3 regions of the Kosakonia sp. SMBL-WEM22 genome follow, and region 2 is predicted to be linked to each of the others. Evidence: predicted binding sites of a transcription regulator. Region 2 holds the regulator's gene; each other region holds the start of a gene.
What was found. The regulator Fur, encoded in region 2, represses iron uptake genes when iron is present. The targets are predictions, from matches to a motif close to ATAATAATGAGAACNACTATCAA.
Positions count from the first base shown of each region.

Region 1: a site for Fur is predicted at 1,273-1,295, ahead of fepD (Fe(3+)-siderophore ABC transporter permease). Genes of this name have one in related genera too.
Region 3: a site for Fur is predicted at 1,069-1,091, ahead of fhuE (ferric-rhodotorulic acid/ferric-coprogen receptor FhuE). Genes of this name have one in related genera too.

Region 1 is NZ_CP051488.1:1,389,647-1,392,929, reverse strand. It holds gene entS (enterobactin transporter EntS) at 1-1,196, opposite strand, end outside; gene fepD (Fe(3+)-siderophore ABC transporter permease) at 1,309-2,313, shown strand; gene fepG (iron-enterobactin ABC transporter permease) at 2,310-3,283, shown strand, end outside.
Region 2 is NZ_CP051488.1:1,502,881-1,506,163, reverse strand. It holds gene ybfE (LexA regulated protein) at 17-298, shown strand; gene fldA (flavodoxin FldA) at 462-992, shown strand; gene fur (ferric iron uptake transcriptional regulator) at 1,282-1,728, shown strand; gene HF650_RS07180 (beta-N-acetylhexosaminidase) at 1,828-3,283, opposite strand, start outside.
Region 3 is NZ_CP051489.1:76,531-79,813, reverse strand. It holds gene HF650_RS24620 (hypothetical protein) at 1-988, opposite strand, end outside; gene fhuE (ferric-rhodotorulic acid/ferric-coprogen receptor FhuE) at 1,150-3,283, shown strand, end outside.

The sequences.
Region 1 (3,283 bases), 110 kb from region 2:
CCGAGTATGAGAACCAGCACTAATCCCACTATCGCTAATGCCAGCCCGCTCAAGCTCGCCGAGGCGGCGGGCGTCAGCATCGATCCCATCGCACCCAGCAGCGCCGCGCCGATGGCGTCGCCTGTGACGTTTTGTGCCGTCCATAAGCCGTTAATGCGCCCGAGCATCGCTTCCGGGGTCTGGGTTTGCAGCAGGGTGTATTGCAGTAGCGAACTCACCGCCGTCAGCCAGCCGCAGAGCGCGAGAAAGAGCACGCCGAGCGGCCAGACGGGCATCAGGCTAAAAAGCGCAATGGCGATAAACGCGCCGACGCTGGTCAGCAACATGATGATGCCGGGCCGTTCGCTGTGCGCCAGCCTGCCGCTGGTCAATGCGCCGATGGCCGCCCCGAGCGGCAGTGCGGCGTACAGCACGCCAATCTCTGCCGCCGACATCTGCCAGCTCATCGCCAGCGCCGGGTAGAGCACACGCACGGCGCTGGCCATCGTCAGCAGACCGCCGAGCAGCGCAATGCCGCCAATTAAAGGGTTACGCAGCAGAAAGTGCAGCGCCGTGGTAAGGGATTTAAGCGGGTGTTCACGCGGTTGCGGCGGCGGCGGGAGCGCGGGCAGCGTCAGCAGCGGCAACAGGGTGATAAAGGTGCCCGCCGCCGCCAGGCCGTAGTTCCACGCCACGCCGCCGGAGGCCAGCAGCAGGCCGCCGACCATCGGCGAGATCACCGAGCCGACGCGCACGGTGAGCATGGTGATCGCCCCCGCCTGCATCAGATTTTCCCGCCCGACCAGCGCAGGCGTTGCCGCCAGCAGCGCCGTTACGCCGAGCGCGCCGAAAAAGCCATCCCATACGCCAAGCAGATAGATCGCCGACAGCAACGGCGCGGGTAACAGAGCATTGAGAAAGAGGCCAATAAAGCCGATACCGCAGGTGGAACGCGCCAGCAGAATCAGCTTTTTACGTTCAAAGCGATCCGCCAGCACGCCGCCGAGCATCAGGCCGACAAACATTGCGCCGCCGGTCAGCGTTACGGCAAGCCCGACCTGCCAGCTGGAGTGGGTCATCGCCTGGATCTGCACCGGCACAGCCACGCCCAGCAAGCCCAGTGATAAGATGGAGATAAAACGCGCAAGGAAAACGGCGCGATAAGCCGGATGTGTCCGCAGCAGGCTGAGATTCAGCAGCCAGGAGTGTTGCTTCATTACAAGACCTTGTATTCCATACTTTCTGTGTCCAATCTCAGGCTGCGCATGGTAACATAACAAAACAGGATCGATAACGATAATTACTATCATTATCAAAATTGGGATTTTTATGTCGTTTTCCGCTTCTCCGGCGCGCGTATTGGTTCTCGTCGGGCTATTGATACTGCTTATATTTGCTGCGGCACTGAGCCTGTTTATTGGCGCAAAACCGATGCCTGCCGCGGTCATCACCGACGCCCTCTTTGGCGCTTGTCACAGCGCAGATTGCACCATTATTCGCGATGCGCGCCTGCCACGCACGCTGGCAGGCTTACTCGCCGGCGGCGCGCTCGGCCTTGCCGGTGCCCTGATGCAAACCCTGACGCGCAACCCGCTGGCCGACCCGGGTCTGTTAGGCGTTAACGCAGGTGCCAGTTTCGCCATTGTGCTCGGCGCCGCGCTGCTGGGTGCAACCACGCCCACGGAGCAGCTGCTGTTCGCCTTTTGCGGCGCTTTCGCCGCCTCGCTGCTGGTGGCGTTTACCGGCAGCCAGGGCGGCGGCCAGCTTAGCCCGGTGCGCTTAACGCTGGCGGGCGTGGCGCTCACCGCCGTGCTCGACGGTCTCTCCAGCGGCATTTCACTGCTCAATGCTGATGTTTACGACCAACTGCGTTTCTGGCAGGCCGGCTCCCTTGATATTCGCACGCTGGCAACCCTGCGCGTGGTGCTGATCCCGGTGCTGCTGGCGGCGGGCGTCGCCTTGATGTTGAGCCGCGCGCTTAACAGCTTGAGCCTCGGCAGCGATACGGCGACGGCGCTCGGCAGCAGAGTGGCGCGTACCCAGTTGCTGGGCCTGCTGGCGATAACCGTGCTCTGCGGCAGCGCCACGGCGGTCGTCGGGCCCATCGCCTTTATCGGTCTGATGATGCCCCACCTTGCGCGCGGGCTGGTTGGAGCCGATCACCGCTGGTCGCTCCCGGTGACGTTGGTTGCCACCCCTGCTCTGCTGCTGTTTGCCGATATCATCGGCCGTGTAATTGTGCCGGGTGAGCTGCGCGTTTCGGTAGTGAGCGCCTTTATCGGCGCGCCGATGCTGATCCTGCTGGTGCGCCGTGTGCGCGGAGGCGGCTTATGATCGCTCCCTCCCGCCGTTTAGTGGCCAGCTGCCTGCTGATGGTTATCACCGCCCTGCTGCTCGCAGCCTGGGGGTTGCGTAGCGGCACGGTGATGCTCACCTTCTCGCAGGTGTTGGACGCGCTAAGCGGTGCTGCGCCGCGCGCGATGCAGCTGGTGGTGATGGAGTGGCGCTTGCCGCGAGTGTTAATGGCGCTGGTGGTTGGCGCGGCACTCGGCGTCAGCGGCGCGATTTTCCAGTCCCTGATGCGTAACCCGCTCGGCAGCCCGGATGTGATGGGGTTTAACACCGGGGCGTGGAGCGGCGTGCTGGTGGCGATGGTGCTGTTTGGTCAGCATCTGACGGCGATCGCGCTGGCAGCGATGGCGGGCGGCATTCTTACATCGCTGGTGGTGTGGCTGCTCGCCTGGCGCAACGGGATTGAAACCTTTCGCCTGATTATTGTTGGGATTGGCGTACGCGCGATGCTGGTGGCCTTCAACACCTGGCTGCTGCTGAAAGCGTCGCTTGAAACGGCGCTCTCCGCCGGGCTGTGGAACGCCGGATCGCTCAATGGCCTGACGTGGGCAAAAACGCTGCCGTCGGTGCCAATTATGCTGGTGATGTTTTTTTTCGCCGCCCTGCTGGCACGGCGCATGCGACTGCTGGAGATGGGCGACGATAGCGCCTGCGCGCTGGGCGTCAACGTTGAGCGCTCGCGTCTGCTGCTGATGCTGGTGGCGGTGGCGCTTACCGCAGCCGCCACGGCGCTTGCCGGTCCCATCTCCTTTATCGCACTGGTGGCTCCGCATATTGCCCGCCGCCTGAGCGGTACAGCGCGCTGGGGGTTAACCCAGTCGGCGCTCTGCGGCGCGCTATTGCTGCTGCTGGCAGATATGATTGCCCAGCGCGGCTTTACGCCTTATCAGCTACCGGTTGGCGTGGTCACCGTCAGCCTCGGCGGTATCTACCTTATCGCCTTGTTAATTCA
Region 2 (3,283 bases):
CCGTAGTATTCATATCATGGCTAAAGAACAAACGGACCGTACGACACTAGATCTCTTCGCGAATGAGCGTCGCCCGGGACGGCCGAAGACCAACCCGCTCTCGCGCGATGAACAGTTGCGCATTAATAAACGCAACCAGCTCAAACGCGATAAGGTTCGTGGGCTTAAGCGCGTCGAACTGAAACTGAATGCGGATGCGGTGGAAGCGCTGAACGAACTGGCCGATGTGCGCGAGATCAGCCGCAGCGAACTTATTGAAGAGATGCTGCTGACGCAGCTTAAAGCTCTGCGCGGATAGCGAATCTTCTGAATCCTGATTAAATACCCCTTTTCATGTGGCATACAGTGCAGTCCGCGGCAATAGCAGTTTCCGCGTTCTTCTCTGTTCTGCTATGATTGCCCTTATCTGTGGGCTTAGCGCTCCCCCTATACTCATTAAGATTCAAGAGGTTATTTTACTCATGGCAATTACAGGCATTTTCTTCGGCAGCGACACCGGTAACACCGAAAACATCGCCAAAATGATCCAGAGCCAGCTTGGTAAAGACGTCGCCGATGTTCATGACATTGCCAAGAGCAGTAAGGAAGATATCGAAGGGTATGACATCCTGTTGCTCGGCATTCCGACCTGGTATTACGGTGAAGCGCAGTGCGACTGGGATGACTTTTTCCCGACGCTGGAAGAGATTGATTTTAATGGTAAGTTAGTGGCGCTGTTCGGCTGCGGCGACCAGGAGGATTACGCTGAGTACTTCTGTGATGCGCTGGGCACCATTCGCGACATTATTGAACCGCGCGGCGCAACAATCGTGGGTCACTGGCCAACTGCCGGCTACCATTTCGAAGCCTCAAAAGGTCTGGCCGATGACGATCATTTTGTTGGTCTGGCAATTGATGAAGACCGCCAGCCGGAACTGACCGCCGAGCGCGTGCAAAACTGGGTGAAGCAGGTTTCTGAAGAGCTGCATCTGGATGAAATCCTGAATGCCTGATTTTTATGGCGCAATCTGCCGGTTGCGCCGTATCAATAGGTAAAAGCAATCGAAATAATTGCTACATTTTTTTAACTTTCCTACTCATCCCTGTACAATAAGCCCTGCTTAACGCGGTACGCCTGGACGGGAGTTGTCGGCGATACCACGTTTTAAAAGCTTACTTTACTTGAGGGCTTGCAGTTTTCATTTATACATGGCAGTTCTATAATGATACGCATTCGCCCGGGTGCATTCCTTATAACTTCCGCGAAGGAAGTGAATCGTATAGCAACAGGACAGATTCCGCATGACTGACAACAATACCGCATTAAAGAAGGCCGGCCTGAAAGTCACGCTTCCACGTTTAAAGATTCTGGAAGTGCTTCAGGAGCCGGATAACCATCATGTCAGTGCGGAAGATCTTTATAAGCGTCTGATCGACATGGGTGAAGAGATTGGTCTGGCAACGGTATACCGTGTGCTGAACCAGTTTGATGACGCCGGGATCGTCACCCGTCACAATTTCGAAGGCGGCAAGTCTGTTTTCGAACTGACGCAGCAGCATCACCACGATCACCTTATCTGCCTCGACTGCGGTAAAGTTATCGAATTCAGTGATGATTCCATCGAATTACGCCAGCGCGAAATTGCCGCTCAACACGGTATTCGCCTGACGAACCACAGCCTCTATCTTTACGGTCACTGCGCTGAAGGCGACTGCCGTGAAGATGAACATGCGCACGACGCTAAATAAGCTCTTCTAACGTTAAAAGCCAACCGCCAGGTTGGCTTTTTTTATGCCTGCAGGATGAGCGGCGCATCAAATGGCTGCACCGCTCGGGCAGAAAAGCAATCAGCCTTTCAGCATATCGACACGGCTGACGCGCTTGCCATCCGGGCTTGCGGTACGCACCTGAATTTCTCCTTTAAGCTGTGGACGGGAAGCTGTTTCGTAGCGCTGCCATGTTTTGCCGCGATCGAGGGAGTACTCTACCACCAGCCCCGGGAAGCGGGTGTTCACCTCCAGCACACCGTCAACAATTCGCGCCCCTGGTACCGGCAGACGATACTGGATGCCAGCTTTATCCAGCTTCGCCAGCTCGCGATGTCCCAGCAGATTGGCAAAACGCTGCCAGTCAGCCATAAGCGCCTTCTGATCGACCCACTGCGTCTCGCCGCCTTTATATTCGCGGCTGGCCTGATAATCCTGCTCCCAGCTTGCGCGATGCCATGCCCGCTCCGCAACGGCAACCAGACGGGGATAGATCATATACTCCATCTGCTCATCCGTGCGCACCACTTCGCTCCACAGCTCGGCGGAAAGCCCGTAGGCACCCGGCCACGGCTTGTCTGATTTGGCGCTGAAAGTGTTGCCATCACGATCGACCGACGTTTCTGCATTCTGCGGCATGTTGTCCGGCGCAAAGCTGAAGATCTTGCGCTCGTCGCTAAAACGCGTTCCCCAGTAGTAGCCGCTTTCCGCCGGGTGAACTTCGCTCGGGAAGTCGAGATAGAGATAGTCCGGATTGGAAACTACCACGCGGAAACCCTTATTCGCCCAGTCGTTAACGGAGTCGAAACCGCCCCAGTAAAGCGCATCCCAGAAGTTAACATTGACGTTTTTGGTGGCAAACCCCGAGGCGTCTTTGGCATCTTTCAGCCCATCCTGCCAGGCCTGCATCACATCAATGCCGTGCGCCTTAACCAGCTTGCTCACCTCTGCGCCAAAGTAGCTGGAGAGGTGTTCAACATCGCTCACTTTCCCGGCTTTGATCATCGCCTGGCAGGCCCCGGACTTGGCCCACGGCTTATCCTGCTTGCTCTGATCGATAATGCCTTTACCCGGCTGCGGATCTTTTACATCCGTATAGCCTGCGCCAAGATAGATATTTTTCGCCTCATCGCCACCAAAGTGCCATGTGTGCAACGGCAGACCTGCTTCCCGGTGCATCTGCTGAATTTCGCCCATCACCTTATCGACAAAGTTGCGCGAGGAGTCCAGGCACGGATTGAGGTAGCCGGTGCGGTCATAGAACTGTACGCCAGCGGTAACAGAGGTATCAGTCGGATCCAGCAGGCGGTAGCGGCTCGCCTCACGCTCCTCTTTGCCCTCTTTTATCAGGCGATGGTAACGCGCCTCCATTGAGATGACCGCTGCGCGCGCATGCGCCGGCATGTCGATCTCCGGGATCACCTCAATATGACGAGCTTTGGCGTATTTAAGGATCTCGATATAGTCAGCGCGGGTAAAGAAACCACTGCCGTTATTATCACGATTAGGCCCGGATCCCAGCTGCGGCAGCAGGCAC
Region 3 (3,283 bases), on a different replicon from region 2:
CTGTTACGTATAAAGTTTTGCCGTCCGGTGTTACCAGCAGACTGTTGGGATGGCTGGTGAAACTCCAGCTGTTTTTCACAGCATAGCTGCCGGCATCAAGCTGCAGCACCTTCTTTGACTCACGCTGGCTGATGAAAATTTCGTTACGCTTCGCGTTAAACTTAATTCCCAGCGCATCGCCTTCAAGACACTTGATAACTTTCCCGCTGCGCTCATCAAATACCAGCGTGGTTTTGGCTTTTGAATCATCGGTCACGAACAGGCGCCCAGTGGCCGGATCTTCTGCCATGTTCAGGAACAAATACGTTTTTTTATCTCCCGGTGTCCAGCGTTGTTCGATTTTATGCGTGCCCGGGTTAATCACCAGAACTTCACCGCCGCCATTGGCGGCATAAATGCGATCTGTCAACGGGGAATAGATAATCCCCGTCACCCATTTTCCGGCATTCTCGATTCGGGCTTTTAGCGTCATGGTGCTGGCATCAACCACGGAGATGAACCCAGGGTCGGCAACGCCGCCGATAAACAGTTGTCCCTTGTGGAAAAGGATCTCACGCGCACCAACCGGGTCGCCATCCTTATCTTTGCCTTGAAACATCAGGCGCTGCAGCACCTTGCCACTTTGCACGTCCACTTTCGACACCCCGCCATCGAGGGTGTTGGTGGTGTAGTAGACCTTGCCATTATCGTCCGCCGCCATGCCGAAGTTTTTCAGGTCGGTGTGGGTTTCACCTTGTGTGGCAAGCGTTGTGGGATCGAGTTTATAAAGCACCCCACCGTTGACATTTTTGAAACCCTGCGCACTCGCGACGTACAGTGCGTTTGCCGTTGGGGAGTAAACCATCTCATACAGACCGTCAGCGAGTTCGCGCTGCTTAAGCGCAGCCGAATCAGCGGTAGCAGCTGACGCCGTTGCGCTCAGGGTTAACGCCGCAGTAAGGACGCTGAAGCCCCATGTCTTTCCTTTTATCCACTGAAATCTGTTCATTTATTGTCCCGTCATACTGGAAACGTGGCGTTTTTATAAATATGCATTTATTTACATTTAACTTACAAAATAACCCATGCATAATAAAGTAAATAATTATCATTTACATTCTTATTTATATAAATGATTTGCAAAAACGACAATAACTGACAGGTAACATGATGATTCTTAACAGCAGGATTAATCGCGCGAAAGCGCCATCAGGGTTAATTCATACTCCCTTCTCACTTTCACTGCTTGCACTGGCGATGTCCGCCGTCATGCACCCGGCAATGGCGGATGAGGATACGAAAGAACAAGAGATGATTGTCTACGGCGACGGGAACGGGAGCGCCGATTCGCAGCAGGATTATGCGGTAAAAACCACTCGTTCAGGCACCAAAATGCTGCTGATACCGCGTGACGTCCCCCAGTCCTTAAGCGTCATCACTCGCCAGCGCATTCAGGATCAAGACCTGCAAACAATCGATCAGGTATTAACCAACACCACCGGCGTTTCGTCGCAGCAGATTGATAGCGAACGTTCCAGCTACTTTTCCCGCGGCTTTGAAATCACCAATTTCGCCTACGATGAGATCCCCACATCAATGGGCGACGCGTGGAACTTTGGCGACGCGCAGGAAGATACCGCCATTTACGATCGTGTAGAGATTGTGCGCGGCGCAAACGGCCTGATGACCGGCGCTGGCGATCCGGGAGCAACGGTGAACATGGTGCGTAAACGTGCCGACAGTAAAACCTTCAGGGGCAAAGTCAGCACAAGCTACGGAAGCTGGAGCAAACAGCGCTATGTGGGCGACATCTCCGCGCCGCTCAATTCCGACGGTACCCTGCGCGGGCGCGTAGTGGCAGGTTATCAGGACCAGGACAGCTGGCTCGACAGATATGGCAAGCGCAAGAAATTTCTCTATGGCGTAATTGAAGGCGATGTAACGGAACACACTACGGCCTCACTGGGCTGGGATTATCAGCAAACAAACACCGCCAATCCGACCTGGGGCGGATTACCCAGCCTGTACAGTAACGGCAGCCGCACCCGTTACGATCGCAACGTCAATACCTCGGCGGACTGGACGGGATACGCCGTTGAATCGCGTAAAGTTTTCGCTAACCTCACCCAAAGCTGGGATAACGGCTGGTCGGTTCGTTTTAATGGAACCCACGGCGAGCAAACGTTCAGCGACACCCTGCTTTACGTGATGGGCAATCCGGAGGTTACCACCGGCGAAGGTGCTTCAGGCTGGGGAAGTAAGGATCGCGGCAAGCGCACCCTGGACTCCTTTGACACCTATGCCAGCGGGCCTTTCGAACTGCTCGGGCGTCAACATCAGCTGATGGCCGGGGCCAGCTATAGCCGTCAGCATAATGCCACCTTCAGTAAAGACGGGCCGATGGACAGCGATCGCATTGGAATCTTCAACAATAGCTGGAACGGGAGCGTGGCCGAGCCGGAATGGGGCGACTGGTATCAAAATGCGGATGATATCGTGCGGCAAAAATCGGCGTATATGGCGGCACGCCTGTCGCTGGCGGATCCGTTGTCACTGCTCGTTGGCGCACGTTATACCCAGTACAGCTCAGACGGCAGCAGCGGCGATATGCGTAAATATAACACCACGCCTTACGGCGGACTGGTGTATGACATAAACGACAGCCTTTCCGCTTACGCCAGCTATACCTCAATTTTTGCCCCGCAAACCAAACGCACAAAAGAGGGTGCATGGCTCTCACCCGCCACCGGTAAAAACTATGAAACCGGCCTGAAGGCAGACTGGATGGACAGTAGGCTGACCACCAACGTTGCCGTATTCCGCATCGAACAGGAGAATGCGGGAGAAGCCATCAGCGGGGAATTCGTTAATGGATCCACCGAACAGGCTTATCGCGCAACCAAAGGCGCAGTAAGCAAAGGGGCGGAGTTTGAGGTGAACGGTGCCGTTAGCGACAACCTGCAGCTTACCTTCAGCGCGACCCGCTACGTTGTCCGTGATTCAGATGGCCGCTTCAACAGCTTCGCGCCGCAGACACAGCTGAAGCTGTTCAGCCGCTACCGCGTCCCGGAGCTTCCGGATCTGACCGTAGGAGGCGGCGTGAACTGGCAGAATCGGGTGTACAAAGATGTTACTGGTCCGGACGGCGAGACGCAGCGCCTTTACCAGGGCAGCTATCCGCTCGTCGATTTGTTCGCGCAGTATCAGCTGACAAAACAGCTGGCGGTGCAGGCAAATGTCCGCAACCTGTTTGATCGCGAATACTACTCCTACCTCGATGACTCTGCCGTTTATGGCGAACCGC